2 regions of the Shinella sp. 20P9.1.1 genome follow, and region 1 is predicted to be linked to the other one. Evidence: riboswitches for the same ligand, from Rfam matches in the RefSeq annotation. Region 1 holds a riboswitch; the other holds the start of a gene.
The links. A riboswitch is a leader RNA that binds a small molecule or an ion and turns the genes downstream of it on or off. The one in region 1 is predicted to bind S-adenosylmethionine.

Region 1 (4,390 bases):
TTCCTGCATGAGGCGCACGCGCGGATCGTCGGCATGGGTTCCCGACACGATGATGCCGTCGGCCTTTTTCAGCGAGACGATCTGGCGGATCGTGGCGATGCTCTCCTCGAAAGAACGCACCGCATAGAGCGAGACACGATAGGGACTATCCTCCAGCGCCCAGGAAATGCCGCTGAGCAGCTGGGCATATTCGACGCCTTCCCACTCGTTCTGCTTGGGGCCGGGCGCCGTCATGATGGCGGCGACCTGATAGGTTTTTCCCGTGCGCAGCTGCACGCCATGCATGTTGAGCTGGTAGCCGACACGCTCGGCAGCCGCCACGACGAGGGCGCGGGTTTCCGGCCGCACCTGTGGGCTGTCGTTCAGCGCCTTCGATACGGTGGCGATCGAAAGGCCGGTTTCCTGCGCGATGGTCTTGATCGTGGGTCTTGACATGGAAAGCCCGTCTTGGCCGTGGCGCCGCAAAAGAAGCACGGCTCACCGCACAATAAAAACGTTTAACCTGCTTGTAAAGCGCCCGGCGCCGGGGTTCAGCCCGCGCGGAAATGCTTGGAGAGCTTCAGGCCCTGCGCCTGGTAGTTCGAGCCGAGGCCGGAACCGTAGAGCCCTTCGGGAGCCTCAAGCATGTGCTCATAGACGAGGCGGCCGACGATCTGGCCATGTTCGAGGATGAAGGGCACCTCGTGGCTGCGCACTTCCAGCACCGCGCGGCTGCCCGAGCCGCCGGCCGGTGCATGGCCGAAGCCGGGATCGAAGAAGCCGGCATAATGCACGCGGAACTCGCCGACCAACGGATCGAAAGGCGTCATCTCGGCGGCATAAAGCGGCGGCACATGCACGGCCTCGCGCGAGACGAGGATATAGAACTCGTCGGGATCGAGGATGAGCTCATTGCGGCCGCGGCTGAACAGCGGCTCCCAGAAATCGAAGATGTCGTGCTGGTTCTTGCGGTCGACATCGACCACGGAGGTGTGGTGCTTGCCGCGATAGCCGATCAGGCCGTGCGGGCCTGTGCCCTTGAGGTCGATGGAGAGCGCGATGCCGCCGCCCGAGACGTTCGGCGTCTCGCTGGCGACGAGCGTATCGGACCCATGGAGCGCCAGCAGCTCGCTTTCATTGAGCAGGGCCTTGCCCTTGCGGAAGCGGATCTGCGACAGGCGCGAGCCGCGGCGCACGACGATGGGGAAGGTGCGCGGCGAGATTTCGAGATAGAGCGGGCCGGAATAGCCGGCCGGGATCTTGTCGAATTCCTGCGCACGGTCGGTGATGACGCGGGTGAAGATATCGAGGCGGCCGGTGGAGCTCTTCGGGTTTGCGGAGGCGGCAAGGTCCGCCGGCAGGTCGAGGCTTTCCATCAGCGGCACGATATAGACGCAGCCGGTTTCCAGCACGGCGCCTTCGGAGAGATCGATGACGTGCAGCTGCAGCCGGTCGAGCTTGTCGGCGACGAGATGGGACGGCCCCGGCAGGAAGCTGGCGCGCACGCGAAACGCCTTGGCGCCCAGGCGCAGGTCGAGGCTTGCGGGCTGGATCTGGTCCTTGTCGAGCGCGGCCTCGCTTTTCAGCCGCCCGCTGTCGAACAAGCCGCTGATGGCGTTGTCCGCCAGAATGCCCGTGCTGCGTATCGCAGAAGCCATGATAATCCCGTCCTGTCAGAGGGCTCGCACAAAACCAAATGCCGGCAATTGACGCAAGCGCGGGCGCGCAGTATTAGCAGATTATCCCGTGGTGATTTGGCCGGCCGGCTTGCAGCCACGTTAAACAAGTAGCTAAAAAGGCCGGGTTCAAAACCGGCCTGCTTTTGCGGCCGGTTTTTTTGTTTGAAGGCGACGATCACATGAGCAAGTCCTGGCGCCCGGCCACCCAACTCGTTCACGGCGGAACCACCCGCTCCCAGCACGGCGAAACCGCCGAAGCGATCTTCCTCACGCAGGGCTTTGTCTATGACACCTCGGCGGCGGCCGAAGCCCGCTTCAAGGGAGAGACGGATGGTTTCATCTACGCCCGCTACGGCAGCCCGACCAACGACATGTTCGAAAAGCGCATGTGCATGCTGGAAGGCGCCGAAGATGCGCGCGCCACCGCTTCCGGCATGGCCGCCGTTTCCGCTGCAATCCTCTGCCAGTTGAAGGCCGGCGACCATATCGTCGCCGCCCGTGCCCTCTTCGGCTCCTGCCGCTGGGTGGTCGAGACGCTCGCGCCGAAATACGGCATCGAATGTACGCTGATCGACGGCCGCGACCTCGCCAACTGGGAAGGCGCGATCCAGAAGAACACCAAGGTCTTCTTCCTGGAAAGCCCGACCAACCCGACGCTCGAAGTGATCGATATCGCAGGCGTTGCGAAGCTCGCCAACCAGATCGGCGCCAAGGTCGTCGTCGACAACGTGTTTGCGACGCCGCTCTTCCAGAAGCCGCTGGAACTGGGCGCGCATATCGTCGTCTATTCCGCCACCAAGCATATCGACGGCCAGGGCCGTTGCCTGGGCGGCGTCGTTCTTTCGGACAAAGAGTGGATCGACGAAAACCTGCACGACTATTTCCGCCACACCGGCCCGGCCATGTCGCCGTTCAATGCCTGGACGCTCTTGAAGGGCATCGAGACGCTGCCGCTGCGTGTAAAGCAGCAGACGGAGAATGCGAGCCGCATCGCCGACTTCCTCGCCGACCAGAAGCAGATCGCCCGCGTGATCTATCCGGGCCGCAAGGACCATCCGCAGGCCGATATCATCGCCAAGCAGATGTCGGGCGGCTCGACGCTCGTCTGCTTCGAGATGAAGGGCGGCAAGGAAGCCGCCTTCGCGCTGCAGGATGCGTTGGAAGTCGTGAAGATCTCGAACAATCTCGGCGACGCCAAGAGCCTGATCACGCATCCGGCGACGACGACGCACAAGAACCTGACGGACGAGGCACGCACCGAGCTTGGCATGTCCGCCGGCACCGTGCGCTTCTCGGCCGGCATCGAGGACAGCGACGATCTGCTCGAAGATTTCGCCCGCGCGCTTTCCAAGGTCCAGGCCTGATTTCGCCCACACAGAACGGACAAATGCGGAGGCACCGGCCGACAAAGCCGGTGCCTTCTTTGCTTATCCTTGACGAAACCATAATCCTGTACAATAGCAGGACCTAATCAGTTCAAGGCTTGCCTATGTATCGTGCGCTGACCCGCGACATCGAAGTGACCGTAGAGCCGTATTATCTGGCCGATCAGTCCGATCCCGACGACAGCCGTTACGTCTGGGGATACAGGGTCGTCATTTCAAATCATTCCTCCATCGCCGTGCGGCTCGTGACACGCTACTGGAACATCACCGACCAGAACGGCCAGGTGGACGAGGTCAACGGCCCCGGCGTGATCGGCGAGCAGCCGGTGCTGCGCCCTGGCGATACCTACGAATATTCCTCCGGCTGCCCACTGGAGACGCCGTCCGGCATCATGTTCGGCCGCTACCGCATGGAAGCGGAAAACGGCGAAGCCTTCGACGTCGCCATTCCCGCCTTTTCGCTGGATACGCCGGGGCAGTCGCGCACGCTGAATTGAGCGGTGAGCGATTGCCCCTCATCCGGCCTCCCGGCCACCTTCTCCCCGCAGTCGGGGCGAAGGGACTCAGTCGGACTGTTTTCCTGAAATCACTTTCGTGGACGCAAGGCGGGATCTTGCATCCCTCCCTTCTCCCCGCCTGCGGGGAGAAGGTGGCGGCAGCCGGATGAGGGGCGTGCACCGCCTTACTGCGGCAAAACCTCCACCACTTCGAAGCGGTAGGTCGTCGAGCAGAATTCGCAGGTCACCGCGATCTCGCCCTTGTCGTCGGCCGTATGCGCGATGTCGTCGGCGCTGAGGCCGGCAAGCACGCCCTTCAGCTTCTCACGCGAGCAGGAACAACGGTCGAAGACCTGCTGCGGTTCGTAAACGCGCACGCCGCGCTCATGGAAGAGACGGAACAGCAGCCGTTCGGTGCCGACATTGGGATCCGTCAACTCGTCGGCGTCGATCGTCTCGACCATGGCCTTGGCTTCGGCCCAGTTGTCGTCCTCGGCGATCTTGTGGCCGGCCTCATCACCGTCACCGCCCGGAAGGTCCGATTGGCGCATGCGTTCCGGTGCCTGTGGCAGGAACTGCGCGACCATGCCGCCGGCCCGCCAGCGATGGCGGGATTTGCCGGCCTCGTCGCGGTCGTAGAGTTCGGCGACACCCAGCCGCACCTTGGTCGGAATCTGCTCCGACTGGCGGAAATAGACGCCGGCGATCTCTTCGAGCGTGTGGCCGTCGAGCGGAACGATGCCCTGGTAGCGCTGCGTATGCGCGCCCTGGTCGATGGTGAAGGCGAGGATGCCCTTTCCGAGCAGCTCGTGCGGCTCCGTCGCACCGGCCGCGATCGCGGCATCGAGCG
Region 2 (4,390 bases), on a different contig from region 1:
GTGCAGGCCAGCGCCTCCGATGCGCAGGAATCCGGCAAGCTGGTCATCGAGGCGGAAAAGATCACCAAGGCCTACGGCGAGCGCACCATCGTCGCGCCCTTCTCGATCCGCGTGCACCGGGGCGATTGCATCGGCCTCGTCGGCCCGAACGGTGCCGGCAAGACGACGCTGCTGAAAATGCTGACCGGCCAGCTGGAACCCGATAGCGGCACCGTCAAGCTCGGCACCAATCTGGAGATCGCCACGCTCGACCAGCGTCGTGAGGACCTGAACCTCGATGACACGCTCGCCCACTACCTCACCGACGGCCGGGGCGAAAACCTGCTGGTCAACGGCGAGCAGCGCCACGTCACCGGCTATATGAAGGAGTTCCTCTTCCAGCCGGAACAGGCCCGCACGCCGATCCGCAACCTCTCCGGCGGCGAGCGCGCAAGGCTGATGCTGGCGCGCATCCTGTCGCGCCCGACCAACCTGCTCATCCTCGACGAGCCGACCAACGACCTCGACATCGAGACGCTGGACCTGTTGCAGGAAATCGTCGCCGGTTTTGCCGGTACGGTGCTGCTCGTCAGCCACGACCGCGACTTCCTTGACCGCACCGTCACCTCGACCATCGCGCCTGCCGACCCGGAAAACCCTGATGGTCGCTGGATCGAATATGCCGGCGGCTATACCGACATGATGGCGCAGCGCCGTGGCGCGATCGACGAGAAGCGCAAGGCGGAAAAGGCCGAGAAGGCGAAGGCCGCCGAGGCATCGCCCGCATCCGCCCCGGCGGACGGCAAGGCCAAGGGCAAGCTTTCCTACAAGCAGAAATTCGCGCTGGAAAACCTGCCGAAGGAGATGGAGAAGGCGGAAAAGGAGATCGCCGCTCGCGAGGCGAAGATGGCCGATCCCAACCTCTTCACCAAGGACCGCGCCACCTTCAACAAGCTGGCCACGGAGATGGAAAAGCTGCGCGCATCTCTGACGAAGATGGAAGAGGAATGGCTGGAGCTGGAAATGCTGCGGGAGGAACTGGAGGGCTGAGCCCTTTCCGGACACATGTCGCCGCCACCCCCCTCCTCGTCATGCTCGGGCTTGACCCGAGCATCCACCGCTGCGGGTGCGGTATGGATTCTCGGCTCAAGGCCGAGGATGACGGCAGTGGGTGGGATTGAGGGTAAAAGCCCTGTTCCATCCGAAACAGCGCGCATGAACGGACCATGGGATAGTCGGGTCATTGGATGAGAAGCGCTCATCCTGCAACCGAAAGAGATCAGGAGCATCCCATGCGCAAGTTCATCATTTCCGCCGTCGTCGCCGCTGTCGCTGCCGTGTCCTTCGCCGCCCCGTCCGAGGCTGGCAATTACGGCTACAACAGCTACGGCTATGGCCACAAGCATCACGGCTACAAGAAGCATTACGGTTACAAGAAGCACTATGGTGGCCATTACGGCTACAAGAAACACCATGGCTACAAGAAGCACTACGGTGGCAGCTACGGCTACAACAGCCACAACGGCTACAGCTTCTCGTTCGGCTACTACTGAGCCTTTATCGAGATTTCCGATCGAGGCCCGGATGCCCGCCGCATCCGGGCCTCGGTGCATTCGGGCATGGATTGATTCGCAGGCGGAGTGGCGCTATTTAAATGCCTCGTGGTGATTTGGCCGGCCGGCTTGCAGCCACGTTAAACAAGTCGCTAAAGGGCCGCGCGAGGAAGACCCTTACGTGGACCGGTTGCGACGTCGTTGCGGCCGGTTTTTGTTTTGGATCGAGTTGAGACATGCCCATCAAGATTCCCGATACGCTCCCCGCCTTCGAAACTCTCGTGAACGAGGGTGTCCGGGTGATGACCGAAACGATGGCGATCCGGCAGGATATCCGCCCGTTGCAGATCGGGCTTCTCAACCTCATGCCGAACAAGATCAAGACGGAAGTGCAGATGGCACGCCTCGTCGGCGCCTCGCCGTTGCAGGTCGAACTGTCGCTGGTGCGTGTCGGCGGCCATCGCGCCAAGAACACCTCCGAGGAGCACCTGCTTGCCTTCTACGACACGTGGGAGGAAGTGAAGCACCGCAAGTTCGACGGCTTCATCATCACCGGTGCGCCGGTGGAGACGCTCGACTACGAGGACGTCACCTACTGGGACGAGATGAAGGCCATCCTCGACTGGACCGAAACCAATGTGCATTCCACGCTGAATGTCTGCTGGGGCGCGATGGCGGCGATCTACCATTTCCACGGCGTGCCCAAGCACACGCTCGACGAAAAGGCTTTCGGGGTCTATCGCCACCACAATCGCAAGCCGTCATCGGTCTATCTCAACGGCTTCTCCGACGATTTCGAAGTGCCGGTGTCGCGCTGGACGGAGATCCGCACGGAGGACGTCCGCGCGGTCGACGATCTCGATATCCTGCTCGAATCCGACGAGACGGGCGTTTGCCTCGTGCAGGAGACGGCCGGCAACCGGCTCTATATCTTCAACCATGTCGAATACGACTCGACCTCGCTCGCAGACGAGTATTTCCGCGACGTCTCGGCCGGCGTGCCGATCAAGATGCCGAAGAACTATTTCCCCCACAACGATCCGGCGCTGCCGCCGCAGAACCGCTGGCGCGGCCATGCGCATCTGCTGTTCGGCAACTGGATCAACGAAATCTACCAGACAACGCCATACGACCTCGAAAAGATCGGAACGGGAGCCTGACCATGAGCCGTGTCGTTATTCGCCCGCTGCACAAGGATGATGAAGGCGAATGGCGCCGCCTGTGGACCGCCTATCTCGCCTTCTACGAGACGGTTCTGCCGGAAGAGATTTTTGCCACGACCTTCGCCCGTCTGACGGGCGAGGTCGCCGAGGGCGAATACCGTGGCCTCATCGCCACGCTCGACGGCAAGCCTGTCGGCCTCGCGCACTACCTCTTCCATCGCTCGTGCTGGACGGTTGGCAATGTCTGCTACCTGCAGGATCTCTTTGCCGATCCCGACGTGCGCGGCAGCGGCATTGGCCGCGCGCTGATCGAAGGCGTCTATGCCAAGGCGAAGGAGGCCGGCTCGCCCGAGGTCTACTGGATGACACAGGAGTTCAACGCCACTGCGCGCCAACTCTACGACCGCATCGCCGAGAAGACCTCCTTCCTCGTCTATCAGAAGAACCTCTGACGGGTTGTCGAATAGTATGACTTTTCGGTTGCGGCCGGCAAGGAATTGAAGCAGGTTGCCGCGCTGGGAAAGCCGGCGGAGGAGACGCAAGCGTGGGTCAGCAACAGGATATCTTCGGTCGGCTCGATCAGGGGGAAGCGGTGGAGCGCGTTACGATATCGGGCGGCGGACTGACGGCCTCTGTCCTGACTTGGGGCGCCGTCATCCAGGACCTCAGGCTTGACGGGCACGATGCGCCGCTGGTGCTCGGCTTCGAAGACCTGCCGTCCTATCTCGATCATTCGCCGTTCTTCGGCGCCACGCCCGGCCGTTGCGCCAACCGGATCGGCGGCGGACGCTTCGCCATCGACGGTCGCGACTACCAGCTGGAACGCAACGAGCGCGGCGTCACGCATCTGCACGGCGGCAGCGACGGCATTGGCCGGCAGAACTGGCGGATTGCCGAAAAGGGCGCCGATTTCGTCACGCTCACGCTGACCGATCCCGACGGCCGCGCCGGTTATCCCGGCAATTGCGCCATCACCTGCACCTATCGCCTGCCGGGCGAGGGCGTGCTCTCCGTCGTCTATGAGGCCGTGACCGACGCGCCGACGCCGGTCAATCTCTGCCAGCACAGCTATTTCATTCTGGATGGCGGCGCGGATGCGCTGGGCCACGAGATCCGTCTGGCGGCGGAACACTACCTGCCCGTCGATGAAAACCTCATTCCGACCGGTGAGGTCCGCCCTGTCGCCGGCACGCCCTTCGATCTCAGGGAATGGACCCCGCTTGCCCGCCAGACGGAAGAGGGAGGTGTCGCCTTCGACCACAATTTCTGCCTTTCGCCGGAGCGCGTGGCCAAGCGTCCCGTCGCCGAGGTGCGCAGCCCCGTTTCGGGCGTTTCGCTTGCCGTGCTGACGACCGAGCCGGGTGTGCAGCTCTATACCGGCGCCAAGGTCGGTCCGGCCGTTCCCGGCCTCGAAGGTCGCCACTACGGCGCGTTCGCCGGCTTCTGCCTGGAGACGCAGATCTGGCCCGACGCCGTCAATCACGCGGATTTCCCCAAGGCGATCCTGCGCCCCGGCGAGACGCTGCGGCAGGAGACGGATTACGTCTTCCGCAAGGCCTGACGGCGGTTCCCGACCCCCAAAGGCAACGGGAAAAACGCAAGACAATCGAAACCTTTGTGCCGCACAAGGCCCGCATGGACCCGGAATGATGCCGGGTTGTGCGGGATGAATGCGCCAGGACAGCGTCGGTCGCC

Region 2: it holds a riboswitch for S-adenosylmethionine, as region 1 does, so the genes downstream of both, metA (homoserine O-acetyltransferase MetA) here and AC27VQ_RS04650 (O-succinylhomoserine sulfhydrylase) in region 1, are expected to answer to the same signal.

The regions. Positions count from the first base shown of each region.
Region 1 is NZ_JBYOLC010000002.1:215,029-219,418, reverse strand. It holds gene AC27VQ_RS04660 (LacI family DNA-binding transcriptional regulator) at 1-435, opposite strand, end outside; gene AC27VQ_RS04655 (2'-deoxycytidine 5'-triphosphate deaminase) at 531-1,637, opposite strand; SAM riboswitch at 1,716-1,794, shown strand; gene AC27VQ_RS04650 (O-succinylhomoserine sulfhydrylase) at 1,838-3,022, shown strand; gene apaG (Co2+/Mg2+ efflux protein ApaG) at 3,148-3,540, shown strand; gene AC27VQ_RS04640 (Hsp33 family molecular chaperone) at 3,726-4,390, opposite strand, start outside.
Region 2 is NZ_JBYOLC010000008.1:257,890-262,279, forward strand. It holds gene AC27VQ_RS16125 (ABC-F family ATP-binding cassette domain-containing protein) at 1-1,029, shown strand, start outside; gene AC27VQ_RS16130 (hypothetical protein) at 1,272-1,532, shown strand; SAM riboswitch at 1,631-1,708, shown strand; gene metA (homoserine O-acetyltransferase MetA) at 1,769-2,692, shown strand; gene AC27VQ_RS16140 (GNAT family N-acetyltransferase) at 2,695-3,147, shown strand; gene AC27VQ_RS16145 (aldose epimerase family protein) at 3,240-4,256, shown strand.